One region of the uncultured Bradyrhizobium sp. genome, then DNA from elsewhere that is predicted to be linked to it. Evidence: predicted binding sites of a transcription regulator. Region 1 holds the regulator's gene; each other region holds the start of a gene.
The links. Region 1 encodes LexA, which represses DNA repair genes until DNA is damaged. Its sites were predicted from a motif close to TGTTCNNNNTGTGTTCNG; they were not measured.

Region 1 (4,181 bases):
TGGCGGCGGCTCTGTTTTATCTTCTGCTGTCCGGCGCCGAGGTTGCGACTCAGCGATCGTTCTTCATGACCGCCGTGGTTCTGATTGCGGTCATGGTCGACCGCCGCGCGGTGACGTTCCGCACCCTGGCGGTGGCAGCGATGATCGTGCTGTCGATTGCGCCGGAAGCGCTGGTGCATCCGAGCTTCCAGATGTCGTTCGCAGCGACGCTGGGACTGGTAGCGCTGGTACAGACGGGCATGCCAGCGCTGTTCGCTGCGACGGACCATTCGGCCACCGCGCGGGCTGCCTTATGGGGTGGGCGCGAGATTGCGATGCTGGCGCTGGCATCGCTGGTCGCGGGCCTTGCGACCATGCCTTACGCCGCGTTTCATTTTCATCGCGTGACACCGTACGGGGTAGTCGCCAATCTTGCGGCGATGCCGGTGGTGTCGGTGATGGTGATGCCGGCCGGGATGATGGGCCTTGTCGCGATGCCGTTCGGCTTCGACGGCGTGTTCTGGCGCATCATGGAATTCGGCATCGACTGGATGATCACGGTCGCGCAATGGGTCGCGGCACTGCCCGGGGCCATCGGCCGCATGGTGGCATTCGGCACCGGGCCGCTGATTGCGGCGACCGCGGGGATCATCCTGTTCGGCCTGCTGAGGACGCCGTTGCGCTGGAGCGGCGCGGGCGCCCTTGGGATCGCGATTGTATGGGCGCTCTGCGCGCCCCGGCCGGACATTCTGATCTCGGGCGATGCGCGCAATGTCGGCGTGCGAGGCAAAGACGGGCGCCTGCATCTGATGCGGACTGCAAAGGATACGTTCCTGGTCAAGGAATGGCTCGCAGCGGACGCGGACGCGCGGATCCCGGAGGCTGTTTCGCTTAGCGGCGGCGTCTCTTGCGACGCAGCGGGTTGCGTGACGCCGTTGGCGGATGGGACGTTCGCAGCACTGGTGCTGCGGCCCGAGGCGCTGTCGGATGATTGCGGACGCGCCGCGGTCATCATCACAGCGCGACAGGCTCCGTTTGGATGCAAGGCGCTGGTGATCGGCCGGGAATTGCTGCAAAAACGTCTTGCGACCAGCTTGCGGCGAACCCCGGGCGGTTTTGTGATCGATGCGGCCAAGCCGGACGGGACGGATCGCCCCTGGTCGCCGGCGGCTGGCGAGCCAACCGAACCGGAAAACAGCTATCCCGGTCCCGCGGCGGCGCGTCCCCTCGACGCGACCCCGGCCGAAGCCGATCTGCAGATGGAAGATTAGCCGCCAGCCCGCTCAATACTTCCGATAGAGCCCGATCAGCTTGCCCTGAATCCGCACCCGGTTCGGCGGCAGGATGCGGACTTCATACGAGGTGTTGGCGGGTTCAAGCGCGATCGAGGCGCCACGGCGGCGAAAGCGTTTTAGCGTCGCTTCCTCCTCGTCGATCAGCGCGACCACGATGTCGCCGGTTTCGGCGGTCTCGTTGCGCTGGATCAGCGCCATGTCGCCATCGAGGATTCCGGCGTCGACCATGGAATCGCCGCGGACCTCAAGCGCGTAGTGTTCGCCGGAGCCGAGCATGTCCGGCGGCACGCTGATGGTATGGCTGCGGGTCTGCAGCGCCTCGATCGGAGTGCCGGCCGCGATGCGGCCCATCACGGGCACCGACACCGGACGGCTGGAATCGTCCTCCGAACTGCCGCCGGTGCTGGGGCGGACCTTGCCAAGGTTGCCTTCAATCACGCTAGGGGTAAAGCCGCGCCGGCCGTTGCTGCCGCCATTGCCCGACAGTTCCGGCAGCTTGATGACTTCGATGGCGCGGGCGCGATTGGGGAGGCGGCGAATGAAGCCGCGCTCTTCGAGCGCCGTGATCAGCCGGTGGATGCCGGACTTGGAACGCAGATCCAGCGCGTCCTTCATCTCATCGAAAGACGGGGGAACGCCGGCCTCCTTCAACCGCTCATTGATGAATCGCAGGAGTTCATATTGTTTGCGCGTGAGCATCTCGGCCAATCCTCAATTTGATAGTGCCGTTCGATTTCGAGAAGTCGGGGAGACTCCGTTGCGGGCGAATTACTCGAAACAAATCATGAACGGACCCTATATGTTCCATATGTGTTCCGCAACCACTTAATTTCACGTCAACAAAACGAAGTTTTCGAGCAAGGCAGGTGCGTGGAGCATCACGTCGGCAGCCTGAGAATGACGCAGGGCGATCCAGCGGACGCCGCGGGAGCAAACGGTGAACGGATCACAAGCGCCCGCGCCGCAGCGAGATTTCCCAACAATGAACTGTCCTGGTGGTTGACGGGAGTGGCGACCAAACCACCGTCGGAGCGTTCTTCGAGCTGCGCGCGCAGATAGTCCTCGCGGGCATCGTTGGCGGCGAGATTGCGTCCCAGCACGGCCGTTTCCGTTGCATGATGAACGTCCGAACGGCCCGACAGCGCCCGAATCAACGGCACCATGAACAGGAAGGCGCAGACATAGGATGACACCGGATTGCCGGGCAGGCCGATCACCCGCATGGAGCCGAGCCGGCCGTGCATCATCGGCTTGCCGGGCCGCATCGCAATCCGCCAGAACGCCATCGAAACGCCCTCGGCCTGCAGCGCTCGCTTGACCAGATCATGGTCGCCGACCGATGCGCCGCCGATGGTGATGAGAATGTCGGCGCCCCCATCTCGCGCGCGGCGGATGCCGTCGGTAGTGGCCGCGACCGTATCGGCGGCGATGCCGAGGTCGGCAGTGTCGGCATCCTCGGCGCGGGCCAGCGCCCGCAGCGCATAGCCGTTCGAATATACGATCTGGCCGGGGCCGGGCGTCGAACCCGGCATCACCAATTCATCGCCGGTGGCGAGCACGGCGACCTTGGGCCGGCGTCGCACGCCGAGTTGCGGATAATTCATGCTTGCCGCCAGCGACAGGTCGCGGTCGGTGAGGCGGCGGCCGGCACGCAGCAACACGTCTCCTTCGCAGAAATCGACGCCGGCCGGGCGGATATGCCGCCCCATGACCGCCGGTTCGGTGAGGGAGATGATGGGGCCGTCGCGTACCGTATCTTCCTGGATCACCACGGCGTCGGCGCCTTGCGGGATCACCCCGCCAGTGAAAATCCGTACCGCTTCTCCTGCGTGCAACGCCGCTTCGAACGGTCGGCCCGCGGCGACCTCGCCTATCACCCGCAGCCGTGCGGCGACCGTTGAGGCGTCGGCTGAACGCACCGCATAGCCGTCCATCGCGGACATCGCCTGCGGCGGCTGGGTCCTTCGTGCGGCGATGTCGCGTGCGAGCACGCGGTGATGCGCCGCATCGAGCGCGACCATCTCCTGGGATAGAGCCTCGGCACCCGCGAGAACCGCTGACAGCGCGTCGGCCACCGGCATCAGTGCCACCAAAATCTCCTAAATTCCCAGCGCGGCCAGCGCGTCCGCCACGTCGCGGGTTGATCCGACATGAACGACGGCCAACCCGCGCGCCCGCGCGCCCTCGATGTTTTCTGCGAGATCATCGAAAAACACAATGCGTGACGCAGGCACGCCAATCTCCTTCACCACACGATCATAGGCATCGGGGTCCGGTTTCCGGACCCCGATGGTCGAGGACAAGAACAACTTTCGGAAATGGCCGAGGACTTCCGCGTATCGGCGTGTAAAATGCGCCTCATGGGCGCGATTGGTGTTGGAAAAGGCGTAGAGCGGCAGGTGCCGCGCCGCCCGCGCCAGCAGCGGCGCGATGTCGGGCATTTCGCCGGCGAAGATCGCGTTCCAGCCTTCGAGAAACTGCGCGTCGGTGATGTCGATACCGAGCGAGGCGCGCAAGGCGGCGAAGAATTCGGTGTCCGAACTCTCGCCGCGCTCGTGACACTTGTAGGCCTCGTCAGGCGAAAAGCGCTCGATCAGGCGCGCGGACGCGCAGCCGGCATGGCCGGCCCAGCAGGCAAGGGCGCGGCCGAAATCGATGTCGATCACGACGCGGCCGAGATCGAACAGCAGCGCATCGGCAGAGCCGGGAGAAAGCAAGGGCGCGGGCATTGCCTCGGTATGCGCGAGAACCGGCGGTCGGACAAGAACCCTCGCTGCGCCAGACAACGTTAACGGCGTCCGCCGAACCAGATCCGATCAGTGCTTGGCACCGAAAATGATTTGATGGCCGCTCGCTACTGCGTTGCCGGAGATCGTGCCGAAGACGATGGCGTGATCCTCGACAACG
Region 2 (4,181 bases), on a different contig from region 1:
GGATGGAAATTTTACGTGCCTGCTGCGTTGAGTGATGGGCAGATCGGCCCCAACCCGCCGGGATGAGGAAAGCGCCATGCGTTATGATGACTTCCGCCGCAGCGACGACATCGACGACCGTCGCGGTGACGATGGCGGCGGCATGGGCGGTGGAGGCGGCTTTGGTTTGCCGATGGGCGGCGGCGGACTGGGGATCGGCACCATCATCGTGCTCGGCCTGGTAGGCTGGGCGTTCGGCATCGATCCGCGCATCCTGATGGGCGGCGCGGAAATTCTCACCGGCGGCCAATCGCCAAGTTATCAATCTGACCGCCGGTCCGCGCCCGCCAAGACCGGCGCGCCGGCCGACGAAATGGGCAGCATGATCTCCGGTGTGCTCGGCGAGATCGACGATCGCTGGAGCGAAATTTTCCAGGCCAGCGGACAATCCTATTCGGGCCCGCGCATCGTGCTGTTCCGCAACGCCACCAATGGCGGGCGCTGCGGCATGGCGCAGGCGGCGATGGGGCCGTTCTATTGTCCGCCGGACAAACAGATTTTTCTCGACACCAATTTCTTTCGCCAGGTCGAGACGCGCTTCCGCGGCTGCTCGGGCAACGCCTGCAAATTCACCGCGGCCTACATCATCGCCCATGAAGCGGGCCATCACATCCAGAACCTGCTCGGCATCCTGCCGCGCGTGACGCGGTTGCAGCAGCAGGCCGGCAGCAAGGCGGAGGCCAACGCGCTGCAGGTGAAGGTCGAGCTGCAGGCTGATTGCCTGTCCGGCGTCTGGGTCAACCGCGAGGAGAAGAAGCGTCCGGGCTTCCTCGAAGCCGGCGATATCGATGCCGCGCTGCAGACGGCCACCGCCATCGGCGACGACACGCTGCAACGTCAGGCGCAGGGCCGGGTGGTGCCCGATTCCTTCACCCATGGCTCGGCCGAGCAGCGCAAGCGCTGGTTCATGACCGGCTACCAGCAGGGCACGGTACAGGCCTGCAACACGTTCGGCGCGGACCGGCTGTGAGGATGCTCGATTGCACTAACCGTCATGCCCGGGCTTGTCCCGGGCATCCGCGTCTGTGCGGCATCTCGGAGAAGACGTGGAAGGCCGGGACAAGTCCGGCCATGACGTTGAACTAGAAGCAATGTCCTCGATCGACGAGCCCAAGCAATTCATCCCGCTCAACATCGCGGTGCTGACGATTTCCGACACGCGCTCGCTCGACGACGATAAATCCGGCACGATTCTGGTCGACCGGCTCACGGCCGCCGGCCACACGCTGGCCGCGCGCAAGATCGTCACCGATGACGTCGATGCGATTCGCCTGATCGTCAGCGCATGGATCGCCGAGCCCGGCATCGACGCAATCGTCACCACCGGCGGCACCGGTTTTACCGGCCGCGACGTCACGCCCGAGGCGATCGAGCCGCTGTTCGAAAAACGCATGGACGGTTTCTCGATTGCCTTCCACATGCTGAGCCACGCCAAGATCGGCGCCTCGACGATCCAGAGCCGCGCCACCGCGGGCACCGCCGGGGCGACGTTTATTTTCTGCCTGCCGGGATCGCCCGGCGCCTGCCGCGACGGATGGGACGGCATTCTTGCGCACCAGCTCGACTACCGCACGCGGCCCTGCAACTTCGTCGAGATCATGCCGCGGCTGGACGAGCATTTGCGCCGGGGAAAGGTAAAGGGCGCGGCGGGTTAGCCCTAGGACGGGGTGGAGCGAAAGCGATACCCATCGTCTTCGCCGATGCCCGTGTCGGTTTCGCTGCGCTCAACCCAACCTACGGCCTCTTGAATCACGCCACCATGATGCGGCTGCGCAATTGCGTGCGCGCGGAGCGGCCGAGCTGCCGCAACAGCCGCGCCTCGGAGCGGCGGCCGTCCGGCGCGTAGCCGCCGAGGCGGTCGTAATGATCGCGGGCAATCAGCAGCCCCTGATCGGCGGACGGTCCGGCAATCATCCGGGCGATATACTTCAAACTGTCGCGCAGGCGCGTATCCGCATAGGGCGAGCGCGCGTAACGGAAAATCCCGGCGCGGGGACGGCCGCTGACCGAGACTCCGTGGATGAAATGCGCGGTCTCATCGATCCAGCCGGCGTCAAGCACGGCGCCAGCATGCAGGAACATCAGCCAGGGCGAGCGCGCCTGCCGGGCGCCGGCGGCCAGCGCTGCGGCGTGCGATCCGGTGAACGGCAGGAAACGGCATCCCGCCACGTCAGCGACGCGTTCGATCACGCCGGTGTCTGAACGGTCGACCAGCAGCACCTCGCGCACCACGCCGGCCGCCGCACCCGGTACCAGCGCTGCCAGCGTGGCGACCGCGGGCTGTTCGACGCCTTCGGTGGGGATGATGACACTCAGCATGGCTCGTGGCGGCCTTTTGACAAAACGCCGCACTGTTATCACCTTGTGGCGCCCAAAACAGCCCGCCCCAATGCAGCATTTTGCGGCATTCGCAATCGGCCGCCATTACTCCCGCTATCGCCGGACCCGGTGTTCTTGATTTGTTCTATCGACATGCTATGTTGAGGACATGAGTCGAGCATCCTCTGCCGCCCTCAAGCACCCGCCGGTCACGGCGCCCTCCGAACCGGCGGGTGCGCCTTCTGCTTTTCCCGAACTGGCGGTCGCAATCGAGCGCGAGCGGCGGCGTGGCCGCGGCGCGCAGTCCAACGAAAGCGGGCGGTTCGAAGCCGAAGCGCGGGTCGCGTTCGACGACGGCTGGCAGAGCCTCGACGAACTGCCGCCGTTCAAAACCACGGTCGCCATCGATACCGCGCGAAAAGTGATCACCCGCAACGATTCGCCCGATATCGGCTTCGACCGTTCGATCAATCCGTACCGGGGCTGCGAGCATGGCTGCGTCTACTGTTTCGCGCGGCCGACCCACGCTTTTCTCGGCCTGTCGCCGGGTCTGGATTTCGAATCCAAACTGTTCGTCAAGCCCGACGCGCCGGCGCTGCTGGCCAAGGAACTGGCGGCGCAGGATTACGAGCCGCGGATGATCGCGATCGGCACCAATACCGATCCCTATCAGCCGATCGAGCGCGAGCGAAAGATCATGCGCGGCATTCTCGACGTGCTGGAGCGCGCCGGGCATCCGGTCGGCATCGTCACCAAGTCGGCGCTGGTGACGCGCGATGTCGATATTCTGGCGCGGATGGCGAAGCGCAATCTCGCCAAGGTGGCGCTGTCGGTGACGACGCTCGATCCGAAACTCGCCCGCACCATGGAGCCGCGGGCCTCGTCGCCGGCCAAGCGGCTGGCGGCGCTGCGGCAATTGTCGGAAGCCGGCATTCCGACCACGGTGATGGTGGCACCGGTGATTCCAGCGCTCAACGATTCCGAGATCGAGCGCATTTTGGACGCCGCGGCTCATGCCGGCGTCAGGGAAGCGAGCTATGTATTGCTGCGGTTGCCGCTCGAGGTGCGCGAGCTGTTCCGCGAATGGCTGATGGCGAATTATCCCGACCGCTATCGTCACGTCTTCACGCTGATCCGCGACATGCGCGGCGGCCGCGATTATGATTCGCAGTGGAGCACGCGGATGAAGGGCACCGGCCCAATGGCCTGGATGATCGGCCGCCGTTTCGAGATCGCCTGCGAGAAGCTCGGGCTGAACAAGCGACGCTCGAAGCTGACCACCGACCATTTCGTCCGGCCCAAGCGCAGCGGGCAGCAGTTGAGCCTGTTTTAGGAGCCCCGGTTCGCCGGACGCGGCGCAGCGCTCTTGCGGCGCCGCTGAGCCGGAACCGTAACGGAACGCCGCGCTTGGTACGATCCGGGGCCGCGAGCATTGCACACGCTGCATCGCGCCCGGAAACAGGGACCCTTGAATAACGGGCATTGAGCCGGGTTCCCGGTTGCGCCGCGGGAATCTGCGAAGCACCATCCCGGCATGATTCGGGAAAAGTCCAGACAAGGTCCGGCCAAGCTGCCGAAGGGCGTCATCGCCATTGCGCCGCCGAGCTTCAGGCGCGAGCGGGCGCTGATCAAGCGCGGGGTCTGGCCGGTTGCGGGCTGCGACGAGGCGGGCCGCGGGCCGCTGGCGGGTCCGGTGGTTGCCGCGGCGGTCGTGCTTGATCCCAAGCGCATCCCCAAAGGTATCGATGATTCGAAACGGTTGACCTCAGAGCAGCGCGAAAAACTGTTCGACGAAATCTGCGCCACCGCGTCGTTCGCGGTCG
Region 3 (4,181 bases), on a different contig from region 1:
CCCGATGGTGAGCGTATAACCGTCCGGCGCGGCCCGCGCGGCGCGCAGGCCGGCGATGGCGCCGGACGCCCCGGTGACGTTTTCGATCAGCACGGTCTGGCCCAGCGTCCCCCGCATATGCTCGGCAAGAATACGCGCCAGCACGTCGGTCGGCCCGCCCGCCGCGAACGGCACAATCAGCGTGATGGAGCGCGACGGAAATGTCTGCGCCCGAACCGTGGCCGGCCACACCGCCGCTGCGCCAACCGCCGCCTTGATGAAATCGCGCCGTTTCATGGATGCCCCTCCCGCTGTTCGTCATGCCCGGCCCCTGTGCCCGGCATCCGCGTCGTTCTTTGTTGAGAGCCTGCAAGACGTGGATGGCCGGGACAGGCCCCGCCGGATTCACACCTCTCGTCATACGCGGGCTTGACCCGCGTATCCATCCATCTTCGGAAAGAGCCGTTTCGAAGGGGATGGATTGCCGGGTCAAGCCCGACGGCGCGGTCACCGTTATCGCCGGCACAGGGCCTCGCATCGCCCGGTGAAGTCATGGTCAACATATCTTTGATTTTAACGGTTTTGCGGCCTATAACGCCGCGCCTTCACCCCATTCGCATCCTGAAACGCAGCGACGAGACCCGCATGGCCGGACATTCCCAGTTCAAGAACATCATGCACCGCAAGGGCCGGCAGGACGCGCAGAAATCCAAGCTGTTCTCCAAGCTGGCGCGGGAAATCACCGTGGCGGCCAAGCTCGGCCAGCCCGATCCGGCCATGAACGCGCGGCTGCGCGCCGCGATCATCTCGGCGCGGCAGGAGAACATGTCGAAGGATTCCATCGAGCGCGCGGTGAAGAAGGCGATCGGCGGCGAGGCCGAAAGTTATGACGAAATCCGCTACGAGGGCTACGGCCCCGGCGGCGTCGCCGTCATCGTCGAGGCGCTCACCGACAACCGCAATCGCGCCGCCTCCGACATCCGCTCCTATTTCACCAAATCCGGCGGCAATCTCGGCGAGACCGGCTCGGTCGCCTTCATGTTCGACCGCACCGGCATCATCGAATACGACGCGAAGGTCGGCTCCGAGGACGCCATGCTGGACGCCGCCATCGAGGCCGGCGCCGACGACGTGGTGTCATCCGACAACGGCCACGAGATCTACGCCTCGCAGGAAACCTTTCGCGAGGTGGCCCAGGCGCTGGAGGCCAAATTCGGCGAAGCCCGCAAGGCCGGGCTGACCTGGAAGCCGCAAAACACCGTGCCGGTGGATGACGAGACCGGCGAAAAGCTCTTGAAGCTGATCGACCTGCTCAACGAGCACGACGACGTGCAGAACGTGTATGCGAATTTCGAGGTATCGGACGCGCTGATGAGCAAGGTGGGCGGGTAGGGTACACCGCGCCGACAAAACCGGTGTCGCTTGCGCGGGATGACAACCGAGTGTGGGACGGCAGCCCGTTGCTATTTCGTTCCTGCCGCTGCGGCGGTATCACTGGCGCATGACACCACCGATTCGCATCCTCGGCATCGATCCGGGCCTCCGCCGTACCGGCTGGGGCGTGATCGAAACGTCCGGCAACCGGCTCAGCTTCATCGGCTGCGGCTCGGTGAATCCGCCGGACGACCTGCCGCTGGCACGCCGGCTGCTGGCGATCCATCAGGGGCTGACAGAAGTGCTCGGCGATTTCGCCCCCGCCGAGGCCGCGGTCGAGCAGACCTTTGTCAACAAGGACGGCGTCGCGACGCTGAAACTCGGCCAGGCCCGCGGCGTCGCCATGCTGAGCCCGGCGATGTTCGGGATACCGGTTTCAGAATATGCGCCGAACCAGGTCAAGAAGACCGTGGTCGGCGCCGGCCATGCCGACAAGAACCAGATCCTGGTGATGCTGAAAATCCTGCTGCCCAAGGCCGATCCGAAATCCCCCGACGCCGCCGACGCGCTGGCGATCGCCATCACCCATGCGCATCACCGTGGCAGCGCCGCGCTGCGGCTGAAGGTGGCGGGCGCATGAGCGGAGCACGCCCTTTCCACACGTCGTCCCCGCGAAGGCGGGGACCCATAACCACCGACGTGCGAAGTAAGAAAAGGCGTCAGCCACATTGCCTCAATGTGACGACGGCGTGTATGGGTCCCCGCCTTCGCGGGGACGACGCCGTGCTTGTTGCGCGATCGAGGCCAGCATGATCGGTAAGCTCAAGGGCCTGATCGATTCCTACGGCGAGGATTACGTGATCCTCGACGTCGGCGGCGTCGGCTATCAGGTGCATTGCGCCGGCCGCACCCTGCAGGCGCTGCCGGCGCGGGGCGAGGCGGCGGTGCTGTCGATCGAGACTTACGTCCGCGAAGACCAGATAAGGCTGTTCGGCTTCTCGACCGACATCGAGCGCGAATGGTTCCGCCTGCTGCAGACCGTGCAGGGCGTCGGCGCCAAGGTGGCGCTGGCCGTGCTCGGCACCCTGCCGCCGTCCGATCTCGCCAATGCGATCGCGCTGCGCGACAGGGCCGCCGTGGCGCGCACGCCCGGCGTCGGCCCCAAGGTGGCCGAGCGCATCGTCACCGAATTGAAGGACAGGGCGCCGGCGTTTTCGAATGTCGATCCGGCGCTGGTGCATCTGGCCGGCAGCATCGACGAATCCCGCGCGCCGCGCCCGGTCACCGACGCGATCTCCGCGCTGGTCAATCTCGGCTACGGCCAGCCGCAGGCCGCCGCCGCGATCGCCGGCGCCTCGCGCATCGCCGGCGAGAATGCCGAGACCGCGCAGTTGATCCGGCTGGGCTTGAAGGAACTGGCGCGGTGACCACGGCCCGCATCGTCACCCCCGAGCGCCGCGCCGATGACGGCGCCGACACCGCGCTGCGGCCGCAGCTATTGTCGGAATTCGTCGGCCAGGCGCAGGCCCGCGCCAACCTGGCGATCTTCATCGAGGCCGCGCGAAAGCGCAATGAGGCGCTGGACCACGTGCTGTTCGTCGGTCCTCCCGGGCTCGGCAAGACCACGCTGGCGCAGATCGTGGCGCGCGAACTCGGCGTCGGGTTTCGTGCCACCTCCGGTCCCGTCATCGCCAAGGCCGGCGATCTCGCCGCGCTATTGACCAATCTCGAAGAGCGCGACGTGCTGTTCATCGACGAGATCCATCGCCTCAGTCCCGCGGTGGAGGAAGTGCTCTATCCGGCGATGGAGGACTTTCAGCTCGACCTCATCATCGGCGAGGGACCGGCGGCGCGCTCGGTCAAGATCGAGCTTGCGAAATTCACGCTGGTCGGCGCCACCACCCGCGCGGGCCTGCTGACCAACCCGCTGCGCGACCGCTTCGGAATTCCGGTGCGGCTGAATTTCTACACCGAAGCGGAGCTGGAAAAGATCGTGACCCGCGGCGCACGCGTGCTCAAGGTCGGCATGACGCCGGATGGCGCCAACGAGATCGCGCGCCGCGCCCGCGGCACCCCGCGCATCGCCGGCCGGCTGCTGCGCCGGGTGCGCGATTTCGCCTCCGCCGCGGACGCCGTCTCGATCGACCGCGCCATCGCTGACACCGCGCTTGCCGCGCTCGAAGTCGATGCCGCCGGCCTCGACGCCATGGACCGGCGTTATCTTTCCACCATCGCGATGAATTACGGCGGCGGCCCGGTCGGCGTGGAAACCATGGCGGCGGCGCTGTCGGAGCCGCGCGACGCCATCGAGGACATCATCGAGCCGTTCCTGATCCAGTGCGGCTACCTGCAGCGCACCCCGCGCGGCCGGCTGCTGACCTCGCACGCGTTCCGGCACCTCGGCCTCGCCGAGCCCGCGCGCGACCCGGCGCAGTTCGGATTGTTCGGAACTGGAGAAGAGGAGTGACGTGTGTTCCGGCGCGATGCAGCGCGTAGCGCTGTTTCGCAAAACCGGGGATCGCACCAAACGCCGGCGCTCCATACGGCCCCGGCTCTGCGCCCACCACTGCGCTGCGTTGGGGAACGAAACACGCGACAAGCGGCTGCTTGCGGTGGCCGCGCGGCTGTCGTTGGCCGCCGCACTTTGACGGGACTTATTTCATGACCTCCCATCTCGACGGCTTGATCGCCGACGGCCGCCACCACCTGCAGCTCCGCGTCTATTACGAGGACACGGATTTTTCCGGCATCGTCTATCACGCCAATTATCTGCGCTTCATGGAGCGCGGACGGACCAATCATCTGCGGCTGATGGGCGCGCAGCAGCA

Region 2: ACFE72_RS07675 (PA0069 family radical SAM protein) is a predicted target of LexA. The motif match lies at 2,489-2,506, and genes of this name have one in related genera.
Region 3: ruvC (crossover junction endodeoxyribonuclease RuvC) is a predicted target of LexA. The motif match lies at 1,438-1,455, and genes of this name have one in related genera.

Annotation. Positions count from the first base shown of each region.
Region 1 covers NZ_CAXUNQ010000035.1:16,026-20,206, forward strand. Annotated here, with positions in the region: gene ACFE72_RS16675 (ComEC/Rec2 family competence protein) at 1-1,250, shown strand, start outside; gene lexA (transcriptional repressor LexA) at 1,263-1,973, opposite strand; gene glp (gephyrin-like molybdotransferase Glp) at 2,153-3,364, opposite strand; gene ACFE72_RS16690 (HAD-IA family hydrolase) at 3,374-4,003, opposite strand; gene ACFE72_RS16695 (hypothetical protein) at 4,091-4,181, opposite strand, start outside.
Region 2 covers NZ_CAXUNQ010000009.1:18,290-22,470, forward strand. Annotated here, with positions in the region: gene ACFE72_RS07660 (neutral zinc metallopeptidase) at 77-1,009, shown strand; gene moaB (molybdenum cofactor biosynthesis protein B) at 1,131-1,694, shown strand; gene ACFE72_RS07670 (glycosyl transferase) at 1,789-2,358, opposite strand; gene ACFE72_RS07675 (PA0069 family radical SAM protein) at 2,528-3,691, shown strand; gene ACFE72_RS07680 (ribonuclease HII) at 3,893-4,181, shown strand, end outside.
Region 3 covers NZ_CAXUNQ010000040.1:400-4,580, reverse strand. Annotated here, with positions in the region: gene ACFE72_RS17805 (tripartite tricarboxylate transporter substrate-binding protein) at 1-276, opposite strand, end outside; gene ACFE72_RS17800 (YebC/PmpR family DNA-binding transcriptional regulator) at 625-1,371, shown strand; gene ruvC (crossover junction endodeoxyribonuclease RuvC) at 1,481-1,993, shown strand; gene ruvA (Holliday junction branch migration protein RuvA) at 2,163-2,780, shown strand; gene ruvB (Holliday junction branch migration DNA helicase RuvB) at 2,777-3,820, shown strand; gene ybgC (tol-pal system-associated acyl-CoA thioesterase) at 4,015-4,181, shown strand, end outside.